Regions from separate parts of the Pseudactinotalea sp. Z1739 genome, predicted to be linked through region 2. Evidence: riboswitches for the same ligand, from Rfam matches in the RefSeq annotation. Region 2 holds a riboswitch; each other region holds the start of a gene.
What was found. Region 2 has a riboswitch for thiamine pyrophosphate ahead of ACO0LV_RS14910 (thiamine ABC transporter substrate-binding protein). Riboswitches for the same ligand answer to the same signal wherever they lie in the genome.
Positions count from the first base shown of each region.

Region 1: another riboswitch for thiamine pyrophosphate. It lies ahead of thiM (hydroxyethylthiazole kinase); the one in region 2 lies ahead of ACO0LV_RS14910 (thiamine ABC transporter substrate-binding protein).
Region 3: another riboswitch for thiamine pyrophosphate. It lies ahead of ACO0LV_RS07975 (YkoF family thiamine/hydroxymethylpyrimidine-binding protein); the one in region 2 lies ahead of ACO0LV_RS14910 (thiamine ABC transporter substrate-binding protein).

Region 1 is NZ_JBMPQA010000002.1:208,514-213,101, reverse strand. It holds gene ACO0LV_RS03425 (aminobutyraldehyde dehydrogenase) at 1-265, shown strand, start outside; gene thiD (bifunctional hydroxymethylpyrimidine kinase/phosphomethylpyrimidine kinase) at 270-1,100, opposite strand; gene thiE (thiamine phosphate synthase) at 1,097-1,765, opposite strand; gene thiM (hydroxyethylthiazole kinase) at 1,766-2,650, opposite strand; TPP riboswitch at 2,639-2,736, opposite strand; gene ACO0LV_RS03405 (LLM class flavin-dependent oxidoreductase) at 3,102-4,301, shown strand; gene ACO0LV_RS03400 (FMN reductase) at 4,320-4,588, shown strand, end outside.
Region 2 is NZ_JBMPQA010000012.1:39,570-44,157, reverse strand. It holds gene ACO0LV_RS14930 (Na+/H+ antiporter subunit E) at 1-481, shown strand, start outside; gene ACO0LV_RS14925 (monovalent cation/H+ antiporter complex subunit F) at 478-828, shown strand; gene mnhG (monovalent cation/H(+) antiporter subunit G) at 825-1,199, shown strand; gene ACO0LV_RS14915 (DUF4235 domain-containing protein) at 1,226-1,468, opposite strand; TPP riboswitch at 1,561-1,676, shown strand; gene ACO0LV_RS14910 (thiamine ABC transporter substrate-binding protein) at 1,724-2,878, shown strand; gene ACO0LV_RS14905 (ABC transporter permease) at 3,057-4,588, shown strand, end outside.
Region 3 is NZ_JBMPQA010000005.1:46,147-50,734, reverse strand. It holds gene ACO0LV_RS07990 (protein adenylyltransferase SelO) at 1-923, shown strand, start outside; gene ACO0LV_RS07985 (PLDc N-terminal domain-containing protein) at 1,013-1,216, shown strand; gene ACO0LV_RS07980 (hypothetical protein) at 1,523-2,479, shown strand; TPP riboswitch at 2,640-2,746, shown strand; gene ACO0LV_RS07975 (YkoF family thiamine/hydroxymethylpyrimidine-binding protein) at 2,789-3,475, shown strand; gene ACO0LV_RS07970 (hypothetical protein) at 3,538-4,287, opposite strand; gene ACO0LV_RS07965 (NCS2 family permease) at 4,462-4,588, opposite strand, start outside.

The sequences.
Region 1 (4,588 bases), on a different contig from region 2:
CAATGACAGTGCCTACGGGCTGGCCTCCTCGGTGTGGACCTCCGATGTGGCCCGGGCGATCCGGGTCAGCCACCGGTTGGAGGTGGGGGTGACCTGGATCAACGACCACCTGCCGCTCGCTTCGGAGGCCCCGCACGGGGGTGTGAAGGGGTCGGGCTTCGGCAAGGACATGAGCATCGAGCCGTTGCTGGACTACTCGGTGATGCGGCACGTGATGATCCGGCACCAGGTGCCCCCGGAGACCACCGGGTTCCGGCCCGCCTGAGGTTTCACGGGCGCCGGGCGCGGCGACCGGCCCCGGGTGAGCCCGCGAAGTGGTGCAGGGGGCCGTGGCCGGAGCCGACCTGGAGGTCATCGGCAGCGGCCAGGGCGGTGGTGAGCCAGGCCTTGGCGACGCGCACGGCGGACTCCCAGTCGCCCTCGCGCTCGACCACCCGGGTAGCGATCGCAGAGGAGAGCGAGCAACCGGTGCCGTGGGTGTTGGGAGTGTCGATCCACGCCGAGGACACCTGGGTGACACTGCCACCGGGCCAGACCAGCAGATCGGTGGCCCGTTCCCCGGGCAGGTGCCCGCCCTTGGCCAGCACGCTCACCCCGTACTTCCTGGCCACCTGGCGCGCCTGCGCCGTTGCCTCCTCCCAGTCCCCAGCGGTCTCGGTTTCGGCGAGCACAGCCAGTTCGGGGATGTTCGGGGTGATCAACCCGGCCCGTGCGATGAGGCCGGACAGCGCCTCGGAGGTATCGGCGTCCAGCAGTCGGTCTCCGCTGGTGGCCACCATCACCGGATCGAGCACCACGTAGGCTGCCGTGCTGCGCTCCAGCCACGCGGTGACCACCTCGATGGTGGCCGTGTTTGCCAGCATCCCGATCTTGACCGCATCGACCTGGATGTCCTCGCTGATCGCCTCGAGTTGGTCGACCAGGAACTGCGGCGGGGGGATGTGCACACCCCGGACCCCGCGGGTGTTCTGTGCGGTCAGCGCAGTGACCGCCGCCATGCCGTATCCGCCGTTGGCCGCGATCGACTTGATGTCCGCCTGGACCCCCGCGCCGCCGGAGGGGTCGGATCCGGCGATGGACAAGACGCGCGGAATGCTCATGCGCCGGCCTTGCCCGGGCCGGATCCTGCGGCGTCCCAGTCGGTACGCAGCCCCCGGGCCACCGTCTCGGGATCCGGCGCCGCACACAACGCCGAGACCACTGCCACCCCGCCGGCCCCGGCCCGCCGCAGCGGCCCGGCGTCCTCGGGCCGCACGCCGCCGATCGCCACGCACGGCAGCGGCGTCCGGGCGGCGAACCGGCCGAACCCCTCGATACCGAGCGCGTCCGGGTGGTCGGTCTTCGTCGTCGTCGGCCGGATCACCCCCACTCCCAGGTAGTCGACGGTGCCCCCGGGTAGGGCGGCGACGGCTTCTAGGTGCGCGACTGTATTGGCAGTGAGACCGACGATCGCCTCCGGTCCCAGTTCCGCACGGGCCGCCACCGCTGCGTCATCGAGTTGCCCCAGGTGCACCCCGTGCACCGGCAGGCCGCGGCTGCGTGCGGCGACGACGACGTCGAGTCGGTCGTTGACGATCAGGCGCGCCCGGCCATCGATCACCTCGGCGAGGTACGTCAACTGACGCAGGTGATCGTCCAGGTCGGCCTCCTTGTCCCGCAGTTGCACGGTGTGCACCCCGCCGGCCACCGCGGCTGCCACCGTGGCGGGCACGCCGCGCGGTGCGCACAACTCGCGGTCGGTGACCAGGTAGATGCCCGGCTGCATTCAGGCCTCCTGCGGGTCCGGCGCAGGTGCCGCCAGCACCTCGACCCGAGCCTGCTCGATCACCTGCTCCGGGGTGATGCCGGCCAGTGCGTCCAGGAACGCGGGCAGGAACGTGCCCGGGCCGTGAGCGTCGGTGGCCGCCTGTTCGGCGGCGATGCCGTAGACCACGTGCGCGGCGGACACCGCGGTCAGCGCGCTGGTGGTCCCACGGGCACCGAGCATCGCGGCGATGATCGAGCCGAGTGCGCAGCCGGCGCCGGTGATCCGGGTGAGCAGCGGGTGGCCGTTATCGACCCTGATGGCCGCTGACCCGTCGGTGATGAGGTCACGCGCACCGGAGACCGCCACCACCATCGAGGTCTCGCGGGCCAGGGCTGCGGCGACCGGGGCGGCTGTGTCGGTGTCGTCTGCGGAATCCACCCCGCGCCCACCGGCCCCGGCGCCTGCCAGTGCGATGATCTCCGAGGCGTTGCCGCGCACTGCCGTGGGCCCGGCGGCGAGCAGTTCGGCGGCGAAACCGGTGCGCAACGGCAGGGCTCCGATCGCCACCGGGTCAAGCACCCACGGGGTGCCGGCTTCGCTCGCGGCGCTCACCGCCGCCCGGCCGGCGTCGCGCTGCTGATGGGACAACGTGCCCAGGTTGATCAGCAGTCCGGAAGCCATCGGGGCGAACACCCCCGCCTCCTCGGCCGTGTCCACCATGGCCGGTGCCGCCCCGATCGCCAGTAACGCGTTGGCGGAGAAGTTCGTAGCCACGTGGTTGGTGATGTTGTGCACCAACGGGCTGTGCTTCCGCAGGACTCGCAGCAGGTGTGCGGCCTGCTCTGTCACGTCGACCGCCTCCGGAAGGCCGGCCGATTCGGTGTGACCGGAGACATCAGTCATGGACATTCCCTTCGCTAGTACGAACTAGTGCAGGTTCGACGGGTGTCATCTCAGCCGCGCGGTGGGCGGCACCCCGTGTCGTGACCTCCGAGTCTAACAACCCCACCCCGCAGAAGGTCGGGTCACCCCACACCGGCCGTCCCCCCACGCCCTCCCCCACGCCCGCCCCCGCCACACCTGCCGCCCCCACACGCGACCCCGCCCCACGCCACCACCCCCACGCCACCACCCCCGCCGCCACCGCGCCCGCCGCCACCGCGCCCGCCGCCACCGCGCCCGCCGCCACCCCCGCCGAGGGCGACCCTGGCGGTCGAGGGCGATTGGTAGGAACGTCGCCGTCGACCACAACGCTCGTTCTCGAGGGCGGCAGCGTGCCGGAATAGATCCGGTGGCGGTGATGTTTGTAGGGGTGTATATGCAAATGCATCGAGTTTCTTGAGAGGCCTGCACCATGCAGTTCGGAATCTTCAGCGTCAGTGACGTCACCACTGACCCCACCACCGGTCACACGCCGAACGACACCGAGCGGGTACGGGCGATGATGACCATCGCCCAGCACGCCGACCAGGCGGGGTTGGACGTCTTCGCCACCGGTGAGCACCACAACCCGCCGTTCGTGGCCTCCTCGCCCACCACGATGCTGGGCTACCTGGCCGGGACCACCAAGCACATCACGCTGTCCACCGCGACCACCCTGATCACCACGAACGACCCGGTGAAGATCGCCGAGGACTACGCCATGCTGCAGGTGCTCGCAGACGGCCGGATGGACCTGATGATGGGCCGCGGTAACACCGGCCCGGTCTACCCCTGGTTCGGCCAGGACATCCGCCAGGGCGTGAACCTCGCGATCGAGAACTACGCCCTGCTGCGCCGCCTGTGGACCGAGGACGTGGTGGACTGGGACGGGAAGTTCCGCACTCCGCTGCAGGGCTTCACCGCCACCCCCCGCCCGCTGGACGGGGTGCCCCCGTTCGTGTGGCACGGCTCCATCCGTACCCCCGAGATCGCCGAGCAGGCCGCCTTCTACGGCGACGGGTTCCTGCACAACAACATCTTCTGGCCGATCGACCACACCAAGAAGATGGTCAGTTTCTACCGGAAGCGCTTCGAGTATTACGGCCATGGCAAGGCGGACCAGGCGATCGTGGGCCTGGGCGGACAGTTCTTCGCCCGGAAGAATTCCCAGGACGCGTGGAACGAGTTCCGGCCCTACTTCGACAACGCCCCGGTCTACGGTCACGGACCCTCGATGGAGGACTTCACCCGCGAGACCCCCCTGACCGTGGGTTCACCGCAGCAGATCATCGACCGCTACGCCACGATGCGCGAGCACGTGGGCGACTATCAGCGGCAGTTGTTCCTCGTCGATCACGCCGGGTTGCCGTTGAAGACGGTGCTGGAGCAGATCGACATCCTGGCCGAGGAGATCGTGCCGGCGCTGCGCGAGATCAACGAGGCAGCCCGTCCGGCGCATGTCCCCTCGAACCCGCCCAGCCACGCCGACCGGGTGGCCCAGGTCGCCGAGGCCGGCACGTCCCAGGGCCAGCACGTGGCCGGCGAGGACCGCTGGACCGGCCGCCGAGCCGAGGACGACGTCGCTACCGCCGCCGCCGGCGCCGCTCAGCGTGGCGCCGCGTTCGGACTCTGAAGAAAGGACTCACCCCTGATGACTACCCGCACGATCGTCGCCATCTCCGGTGGCCTGAACAAGCCCTCCTCGACCCGGCTGCTCACCGACCGGCTGGTCGAGGCCGCCGTGAGTGAACTCAAGGCCCGCGGCGTCCAGGCGCAGGTGGAGGTCGTGGAACTGCGCGACCACGCCCACGACACCGTCAACGCGATGCTGTCCGGGTTCCCCTCCGGAGACCTCAAGGGAGTGCTGGAGCGCCTAGCCGCCGCCGACGGCGTCATCGCCGTCAGCCCGATCTACACCAC
Region 2 (4,588 bases):
CGGATACGCCGGCCGGGTGAGTATTCCCGGGGCGGTGTGGCTGATCGCCCGCTTCATCGTCGATGTGCTGCTCGCCTCGGTGGAGGTGTCGAAGATGGCGCTGCACCCGCGCCGGGGCCCCGAGGGCGGCGTCATCCGCATCCGGCTGCGTTCGGAGTCCGACCTGATCCTCACCCTGACCGGGGTCTTCACCTCACTGGTTCCCGGTTCGATCATCGTGGAGGCGCATCGGCTCACCGGCACCCTCTACGTGCACGTGCTCGATCTGCCCACCAGCGGGGGTGTCGAGACCTTCCGCCGGCAGGTACTCCTCCAGGAGCGGCGCCTGTTGTACGCCCTGGCCAACCAGGAAGACCTGGCCCGTGCCGGATTGCCGCGCCGGCGCTGGTGGGGTGGGCCGGACCGGGGAGCGCCGGATCCCGGCCCTGCCGGGCGCGCTGCGGGGGCCTCCGATGGCAACGCTGGGGAGGTGGACCGATGAGTGCGCCGGTGTTGTGGATCTGCGGGATCCTGGTCGTCGGAGCGGTCCTGGTGGCGCTCTTCCGCGTGGAGCGCGGCCCGAGCATGCTGGACCGGATCGTGGGCCTTGATGTGGTGATCGCGGCCCTGATCGGCACCGTGGCCCTGTGGTCGGCCACGACCGGACGGGTGGACCTGGTGCCGTTGCTGACGGTGATGGCAATCGTCGGGTTCGTGGCGGCGGTGACCCTGGCGCGGTTCGCGGCCGCAGAGCCGGAGGATGAGGGCCGGATCCTCAGCGAAGAGGAACTCCAACGGCTCGAGGCAAGGCATGCGCTGGATGACGATGCCGAGGAGGACGAGCGATGAACTCGGAACTGCTGCGCGAGATCGTCGCCTCTGCCTTCTTCATCACCGGCAGCGCGCTCGTGATGGTCGCAGCGATCGGGATGGTCCGGTTCCCGGACCTGCTGTCACGGTTGCACGCAGCCACCAAACCTCAGGTGCTCGGCATCATCCTGATGATGAACGGGCTGGCCCTGACGCTGGGATCCTGGCAAGTGGGTTGGAAGGTGCTCCCGGTGATCATCTTCCAACTGGTGACCGCTCCGATCGCCGCGCACATGGTGGGCCGCGCAGGGTACCGCACCGACAAGGTGCGTTCAGACCTGCTCGGAGTCGATGAACTCACCGAGGACCTGGAGGCCGCGCGCGCCGAGATCGAGGACACCCAGGCCTGAACGTGCCGGTGCCGGCCTCGCGCTGGTCAACGAGCGACGTCGCCGCTGGACAGCCACTTGTGGGCGCCGCGGCTGGCGTAGGCGCGGACCAACGCCACCAGCGCGCTGGAGATCGCCGCGAAGAGCACGATCTCAGCGATGGGCATGCTTCCGTCCTTGTCGTCGGTTGGTGGCTCATGACCGGTGACGCTCTTCCAGGCGGTCCCGAGGACCTTGTTCGCGACGAGGCCGGCGACGATGGTGGCAACGGCGGTGACGACTCGCTCCATGGCAGATCTCCTTTACGACGACTGCACCCAGCGTAGCCGTCCACGATCCTCGCGCGCCCGTCGGCCGCACCGGCCGACGGGGTGTAGCCTCGTGGGTGCGACAGGGGAGCGTCGGCCGAGTCAGGTGCGGCGCTGAGAGTGCGGCCACCCGCAGACCCTCGAACCTGCTCCGGTTAGCACCGGCGAAGGGAGTCGAGCATCTCTCCCGTGGCGTCGCGCCGCGGACCCCTTCTCACATCACGCTGAGGAGGAAGAATGAATCACCACACCATGTCTCGCCGCCGGCCCGGGCGGGTCGGCCCGGACCCCGGGCGGATCGGACATCTAGCAGCGTTCACCGCCCTGGCACTGGCCGTGGCCGGCTGCACGGTGGGCGCCGGGAACGACAACCCCGACACCCCCACTGACGACGACGCGGACTCCACCGCAGTAGGGGAGGGCGAGACCACCGGCGGCGAAGGCACGGTCCAGGTGGTCACGCACGACTCGTTCCACGTCTCGGAGGATCTGATCAGCCAGTTCGAGTCGGACTCCGGCTACACGCTGTCCTTCAGCGCACCCGGTGACGGGGGAGCCCTGGTGAACCAGCTGATCCTGACGAAGGACGCGCCCCTGGGCGACGTCGCCTACGGCATCGACAACTCCTTCGCCTCCCGCGGCATCGCCGAGGACGTCTTCAGCCCCTACACCTCCGCTGCGCTGCCCCCGGCCGCCGAGGACTACCTGATCGACGGCGGAGACGAACTCACACCGATCGACGTGGGCGATGTGTGTCTGAACATCGACACCGCCTGGTACTCCGAGGCCGGAGTCGCCGAGCCGTCCGACCTGGCCGACCTGACCGGGCCCGACTACGCCGACCACGTGGTGGTGACCAACCCGGCCACGTCCTCACCCGGCCTGGCGTTCCTGTTGGCAACGGTCGCCGAGTTCGGGGACGGCTGGACGCAGTACTGGCAGGACCTGGCCGACAACGGCCTGCTCGTCGTCGACTCCTGGTCCACCGCCTACTCCGAGGAGTTCTCCGGCTCGGTCGGGCAGGGCCCGCGCCCGGTGGCGTTGTCCTACTCCACCTCGCCGGCCTTCGAGGTCGGACCGGACGGGGAGGACCCGACAACGACGGCGATGCTCACCTCATGCTTCCGGCAGGTGGAGTACGCCGGGGTGCTGGCCGGGGCGGACAACCCCGAGGGCGCCGAGGCGTTCATCGACTTCCTGCTCAGCGACGCCGTCCAGGCCGACATTCCCGGCCAGATGTACATGTACCCGGTCAACCACGACCTGGAACTCCCGCAGGAGTGGACCCGATGGGCCCCCCTCGCCGAGGAACCGTTGACGGTGGACCCGGCCGAGATCGACGAGAACCGTCAGGACTGGATCCAGGCTTGGACCGACATCGTGATCGGCTGAGGATGGGAGCCAGCACCGCCCGGCCCAGCCCGGGACGGCCCAGCCTGACCCGGCCCAGCCCGGCCAGGTCCGGTCCTGTCCGGGTCTGCGTGGTTCGGTGTTGCGCTGCCGCCCGGGCGGGTCTGCGCACCACGTCAACCTGTCGGTCGCGGGCCGCCGGGCAGGACGGGTCCTGAGGATGGCACGGTGGTTGCGAGGTTGCGTGTGGGTGCTCGCGGCCGCCGTGCCGCTGGTGTTCCTGGCCACCTTCTTCGCCTGGCCGGTGACCACCTTGGTGTTGCGCGGTTTCGTGCCGGACGGGGCGTGGGACCTCAGCGGCTTCACCGAGGTGTTCGCCCGCCCGCGCACCTGGCGGATCCTCTTCCTCACGATCGCGCTGGGGGTGCTCGGCGCCGTCTTCTCGGTACTGCTGGGCGTTTCCGGTGCCTACGTGCTGTACCGGCGCACGTTCCGCGGCCAGCGGATCCTGCGGGCATTGATCACGATCCCGTTCGTGCTACCCACCGTGGTGGTGGGGGTGGCGTTCCGGGCCTTGCTGGCCGCTGACGGGCCGCTGGGATTCCTGGGCCTGGATCGCACCTTCACCGCGATCGTGCTGGCGCTGGTGTTCTTCAACTATGCGATCGTGGTGCGGACCGTGGGCGGGTTCTGGGAGCGTCTGGACCCGCGCACCGAGCAGAGCGCCCGGGCGCTGGGCGCCTCCCCTGCGCGCGCCTTCTGGTCTGTGACAATGCCGGCGCTGACCCCGGCTATCACCTCCGCCGCCTCAGTGGTGTTCCTATTCTGTTCCACTGCGTTCGGTGTGGTGCTGGTGCTGGGCGGGATCCGGTTCGGCACCATCGAGACCGAGATCTGGATCCAGACCACCCAGTTCCTCGACCTGCGCACCGCCGCGGTGCTCTCGGTGCTGCAACTCTCGGTGGTGACCGCCGCGCTCATCACCTTCTCCCGTGCCCGGGCCCGGCGGGAGGCGGCCCTGAAACTACACGGCGCCCAGCACCAGGCACGCCGGCTGCGGTTGTGGCAGCCCGTGCCGCGGCGTCGAGAGCGAGGGTTACGGGCGAAGTCGAGTGTCCGCACCGTCGGTCTCGGCCAAACGGCTCGAAGTCGAGGCCGGTTCGCCGCCCGCTGGGGCCGCCCGGGGCCGGATCTGCCGGTGGCCGCGGTGACCGCCGTGGCGATCGTGGGCCTGCTCGCGCTGCCCCTGGCTGCGCTGGTGGTGCGCTCGCTGCGCACGCCGTCGGGTACGTGGGGGCTGGACAACTACGTGGCCCTGGGCAGCACCGGCGGACCGAACGCGCTCACCGTGACGGTGTGGGACGCGGCCGCGAACTCCCTGCGGGTGGCTGTGGATGCCACCGTGATCGCGGTGGTGGTGGGCGCACTGGTGGCGCTGGTGGTCTCGCGCCGGCCGCGCAACGTGCACGCTCGCCGTGCGGTCTGGGGACTGGACACCCTCTTCATGCTCCCCCTGGGGGTGTCGGCGGTGACGGTCGGGTTCGGGTTCCTGATTACCTTGAACCGGCCGCCGCTGGACCTGCGCACGTCGATGATCCTGATTCCGATCGCCCAGGCGGTGGTAGCGATTCCGCTGGTGGTGCGCACGGTGCTGCCGGTGCTGCGGGCGATCGACCCGCGACAGCGCGAGAGCGCCGCGGTGCTGGGCGCCTCTCCGGGCCGGGTGCTCGCCCACGTCGACGGGCCCTTCCT
Region 3 (4,588 bases), on a different contig from region 2:
CGCAGGCCGAGTTGGTCGCGAAATGGATGCTGATCGGGTTCGTGCACGGGGTGATGAACACCGACAACACCACCATCTCCGGGCAGAGCATCGACTACGGTCCGTGCGCGTTCATGGACGCCTTCGACCCGGGCACCGTGTTCAGCTCCATCGACGCCCTGGGCCGCTACGCCTACGGCCGCCAACCGCAGATCGCGCAGTGGAACCTGGCCCGGTTCGCCGAAACGCTGCTGCCGCTGATCAGTGCGGACCAGGAGCAGGCCGTCGAGTCGGCCACCGCGGCGCTGGACACCTTCCCGGAGGTCTACTCCGCCGTCTGGACGCGCGGCATGCGCGCCAAACTCGGACTGGAGTCCTTCACGCCCGACGACGACGCAACCGCCCTGATCCGCGACCTCACCTCGCTCCTGGGTGCTTGGGGTGTGGACTACACCTCCTTCTTCCGCCACCTGACCACAGCGGCCGGCGGGGACGCGGGCCCGGTGCGGGTGTTGTTCGGCGGTGCGGGTGACGATGACGTTTCGGTGCCGGCACTGTTCGGCGACGCCGATAGTGACCAGGTTCCGGTGCCCACGCTGTCCGGCAGTGCCGGTGGCGTTGGGGTTCCGGCCCCGGCATCGCTCGACGGTAACAGAGGCGACCCGGCGTCATCGACCGAGCGGCCTGCCTTCGAGCCGTGGCTGCAACGCTGGCTCTCCTATCGCCCGGACGCGAGCGTGATGGCCCAGGTGAACCCCATCTACATCCCGCGCAACCACCTGGTCGAGGAGGCCCTCGCCGCTGCCGGCACCGCGGACCTGGGCCCCTTCGAGGAATTGCTGGACGTGATCACCCAGCCCTTCACCGAGCGCCCGGGACTGGAGCGCTACACCGAGCCCGCCCCGGCCGAGGCCGCCCCGTTCGTGACCTACTGCGGAACCTGACCGCTTCGAGGCCGCCCCGTTCGTAACCTACTGCGGAACCTGACTTCCCAGGTCAAGTACCCATCCGGGCCCGTTGCTAGGGTCGGGACATGTTTGAAGCCGCCGCAGGAGGCCTCCTGGTCGTCGTCTTCGCGCTGGCGTGGCTGGCGCTCATCGTCGCCGCGCTCATGTCCATCGCGCAGTCGCGCAACTACACCTCCGGAATCAAGGCGCTGTGGGTGCTGGCCGTGTTCGCCCTCCCCTTCCTGGGCCCCGTGGCCTGGTTCCTCATCGGCCGCCACTCCCACGGCTAACAACCCACCAGCCACCCCCACCCGGCCCCCCGGCTCCCGGCCCCCGGCCGCCGACTCCCGGCCCCGGCCCCCGGCCGCCGGCCGCCGACTCCCGGCCCCGGCCCCCGGCCGCCGGCCGCCGGCGAAGCCAGCATTAGTCGGCTGAACGTGCCGCAAAGTCGACTAATGCTGGCTTCGGCCGGTGGGGTTGACCCCAATGGGCATGGTTGAGGCAGGGGGTGGGCGGGTATGCACAGGGGGAAACTGTGTCCACAGGTGCTGGTGGGCAGCCGCTATGGGCGCAGGGGATTGGTGCTTACTGGCGTCATGCGCACGGTGCCGATCCCGGAGGGCCTGCTGCGGTACACCCGCTGGCAGTGCGGCCTCATTTCGACCGCGCAATGCCGGGCTCTGGGCATCAGTGGTGACCGGTGCGCCACCCTGGTGGCTCGCGGCATCTGGCAGCGGGTCGTGCGCGGCGTCTACGACACCGAGCCGGAACGTCCGAGGGACTTCGACGCGGCCCGGCGCAAGGCGGCCTGGACCGGCCTGCTGGCGATGGGTGAGAACGCCATCGCCGTGGGTTGCTGCGCCCTGGCCCTGCACGGCGTCGCAGGGCTGCCCCAGCAGTTGACGCCGGAGGTAGCAATCACGGGTGGGCGCTGGCTGCGGGGACCGGTCGGCGTCGTCGTGCGCCGATATCGCGACGTACCGGTCCGGGTGCGGTACGCCGGCTGGCAGGTGAGCGACGTCCCCACCGCGCTCGTCCACGCTCTGCCGCTCCTGCGACGCGACAACGGGGTGGCCGTAATCGATTCGGCCCTCAACCAAGGGCTCATCAACACCAGCGACCTCACCGACGTCCGCCGGCGACTGCAGGGGCGGCGCGGTGCCGCTCGGGTCGGCTCGTGGTGGCCGCTGGTGGATGGTCGCGCCGAGTCGCCATTGGAGACGTGGGCACGGCTCGACTGCCATGACCACGACCTGCCACCGGATCAACTCCAAGTGGTGTTGCGCGATGCCACCGGTACGTTCATCGGGCGCGGTGACATGGGGTGGCGGCGCCGTGACGGCGGTTGGGTCATCGTCGAGATGGACGGACGCCAGGTCCACAGCGAACCCGAGGCGCTCTTCCGGGACCGGCAGCGCCAGAACCGGTTGCTGGCCGAGGCGGATGCCACCATCCTGCGATTCACCAGCCGCGACCTGCGCCCCCCGGGCACCATCGCCAACCAAGTCCGCCAAGCCCTCACCACCCACCCCACTCCCACCCCCACCCCCTAACCCCAGCCCACCCCCTAACCCACCCCACCAGACCCCCGCCGAAGTCAGCATTGATCGGCTGAACCTGCAGGTAGAGCCGACTAATGCTGATTTCGCCGGTAGGCGCCCGAGGCCGATCGGCACCCGAGTGGACAGCGCCGGTCCGCCACGGTTAGCGTCGAGCCAACCCCCGGGGAGCGCGCGGAGCGCTGAGAGTGCGGAGAGTCCGCAGACCCGTCCACCTGATCCGGTTCGTACCGGCGTAGGGAGTTGGGCACCCGCCGATGAGCATCGGCGGCTCATGAGGTACCCCGGGGCGGGAGGACACCGATGAGCACCACCGGCCACGGCAGCACGGAGAGGGTCGCCATGACCGGCACCAGCGCGGCCACCCCACGCGAACTGGGCGTCGGGATGCGATTCAGCATCCACCCGCACACCGACGACTTCGTGCGCGTGATCCTGGACTCCCTCACCGAGGTGGAGGCGAGCGGCGTCGCCGAGGGGCTGGTGATCGAGACCGACGAGGTCAGCACATACGTCGGTGCCCGGGCGGTGCCGGCCGAACAGGACCTGGCCGGTTACCTCGTGGCTGCCATCGCCGCCGCCTCCCGGCACTCCGGTGGCGGGCACGTCGCCGCCCATGTGCTGTTCTCCCGCGGTTGCCCCGGCGAACGTACCTGCGACCTGACCTCCACGATCCTGCCCGAGGTGGCCCCGGTGCGCCTGGAACCCACCGGAATCGAGGCGGTGGCGCAGTGGTCGCTATACCCGCTACTCGATGGTGGGGACGATGCCGGCGAACACATGTCCATCATCGAGGCGGCCATCACCCGCGCGCAGGAGCGCGGCGTTGCCGCCCCAGCGGCCCACTACGCCACCAAACTCACCGGTGACCTCGCGGAGGTGGTGGCCACCGCCGTCGACGCGTGGGCCCAGGTGGGCACCACCGTCCCGCACGTGGCGACCCACCTGACCATCTCGGTTGGCTCACCCACGCCGACCCGCGGGAGGTAACCGCGCCAGATTAGTTCACGAGGGCCCGTCCGCCTCGCGCACTGGCCGTGTGGGGTACGCGCTCAGGGAGCCCCGCCGCGCACCGTGGTGACCAGGTCGGTGAGGCTGGGCGTCGCCGGGGTGGAGGCGAACCCGAACCGCACCGGCGGGTCGATCGGAACCATCGCGCCCAGGTCCGTTCCATCCCACGAGCTACGAGCACCGGCGAGACGATGGAGGTCGCTCGCGCCGTAATACTCCCTGCGCCCACCCCCGGCCGAACCGCGGGTACGCACCCCTGGCAGGGCCACCCGCGCGACCGGATCGGTCAGGAGGGTGAACCAGGGCGCACCGGCCACCGCAGCGGGCAGCGCGCGCAACAGCCAACCCACCGCTGCCCGCTCGCCGATCTGCACGGTTGCAGACAGCGGGCCGGCTCCGATCTGCCACCGCTCCCCCGCCATGGTGGGCACAGTCCGCGGCAGCGCCTCGGCCGGTACGGGCGGCTGGGAGGAGCCGGGATCTGCCACTCCCCGCGCAACGGCGTCACGCGCACGCGCACCTGCCGGGGGCCTGGGTGCATACCGGTGCACGGTCACGTTCGCGGGCTCGACGGCATCGAACTGGTACGTGGCCGAGACGAACTCGGCGACCTCCGTCGATGGCGCCAGCAGCACTCGATGCCCGTGCGGATGCTGCACCATCACCCCCGCGAATGGCCCCAGCGGAGTGGTGTGCCAGTTGCCCACGACGAACCGGGTTCCACCCGCGGTCCCCCACCCGGCGATCCGACCGGAGAACCTCCAGGTGCGGGGCGAAGCGGAGCGGGTCATACCCCATGGTCCATCGGCGGGCGACGGTGCACCAACCGCAGCGCGGTCACTCGGAGCAGCAGTTACCCGGTGCAGCTACCCACCCGGAGCACCGGCCCACCCGGTCCACTCGCCAAGCCCAAGCCGCCGGCGGACACGCCACCCGCGCCGCCCCGCGCCCGGCCCGCGCCCCGGCTAACCCCCGAGCAGCGTTCCGATCGGACCGCGCACGAAGTAGAAGACGAACATCAGCGAGGTCACCCACATCAGCGGGTGCACCTTGCGGATCCGGCCGGCACCCACCTGGATGATCACGTAGGCG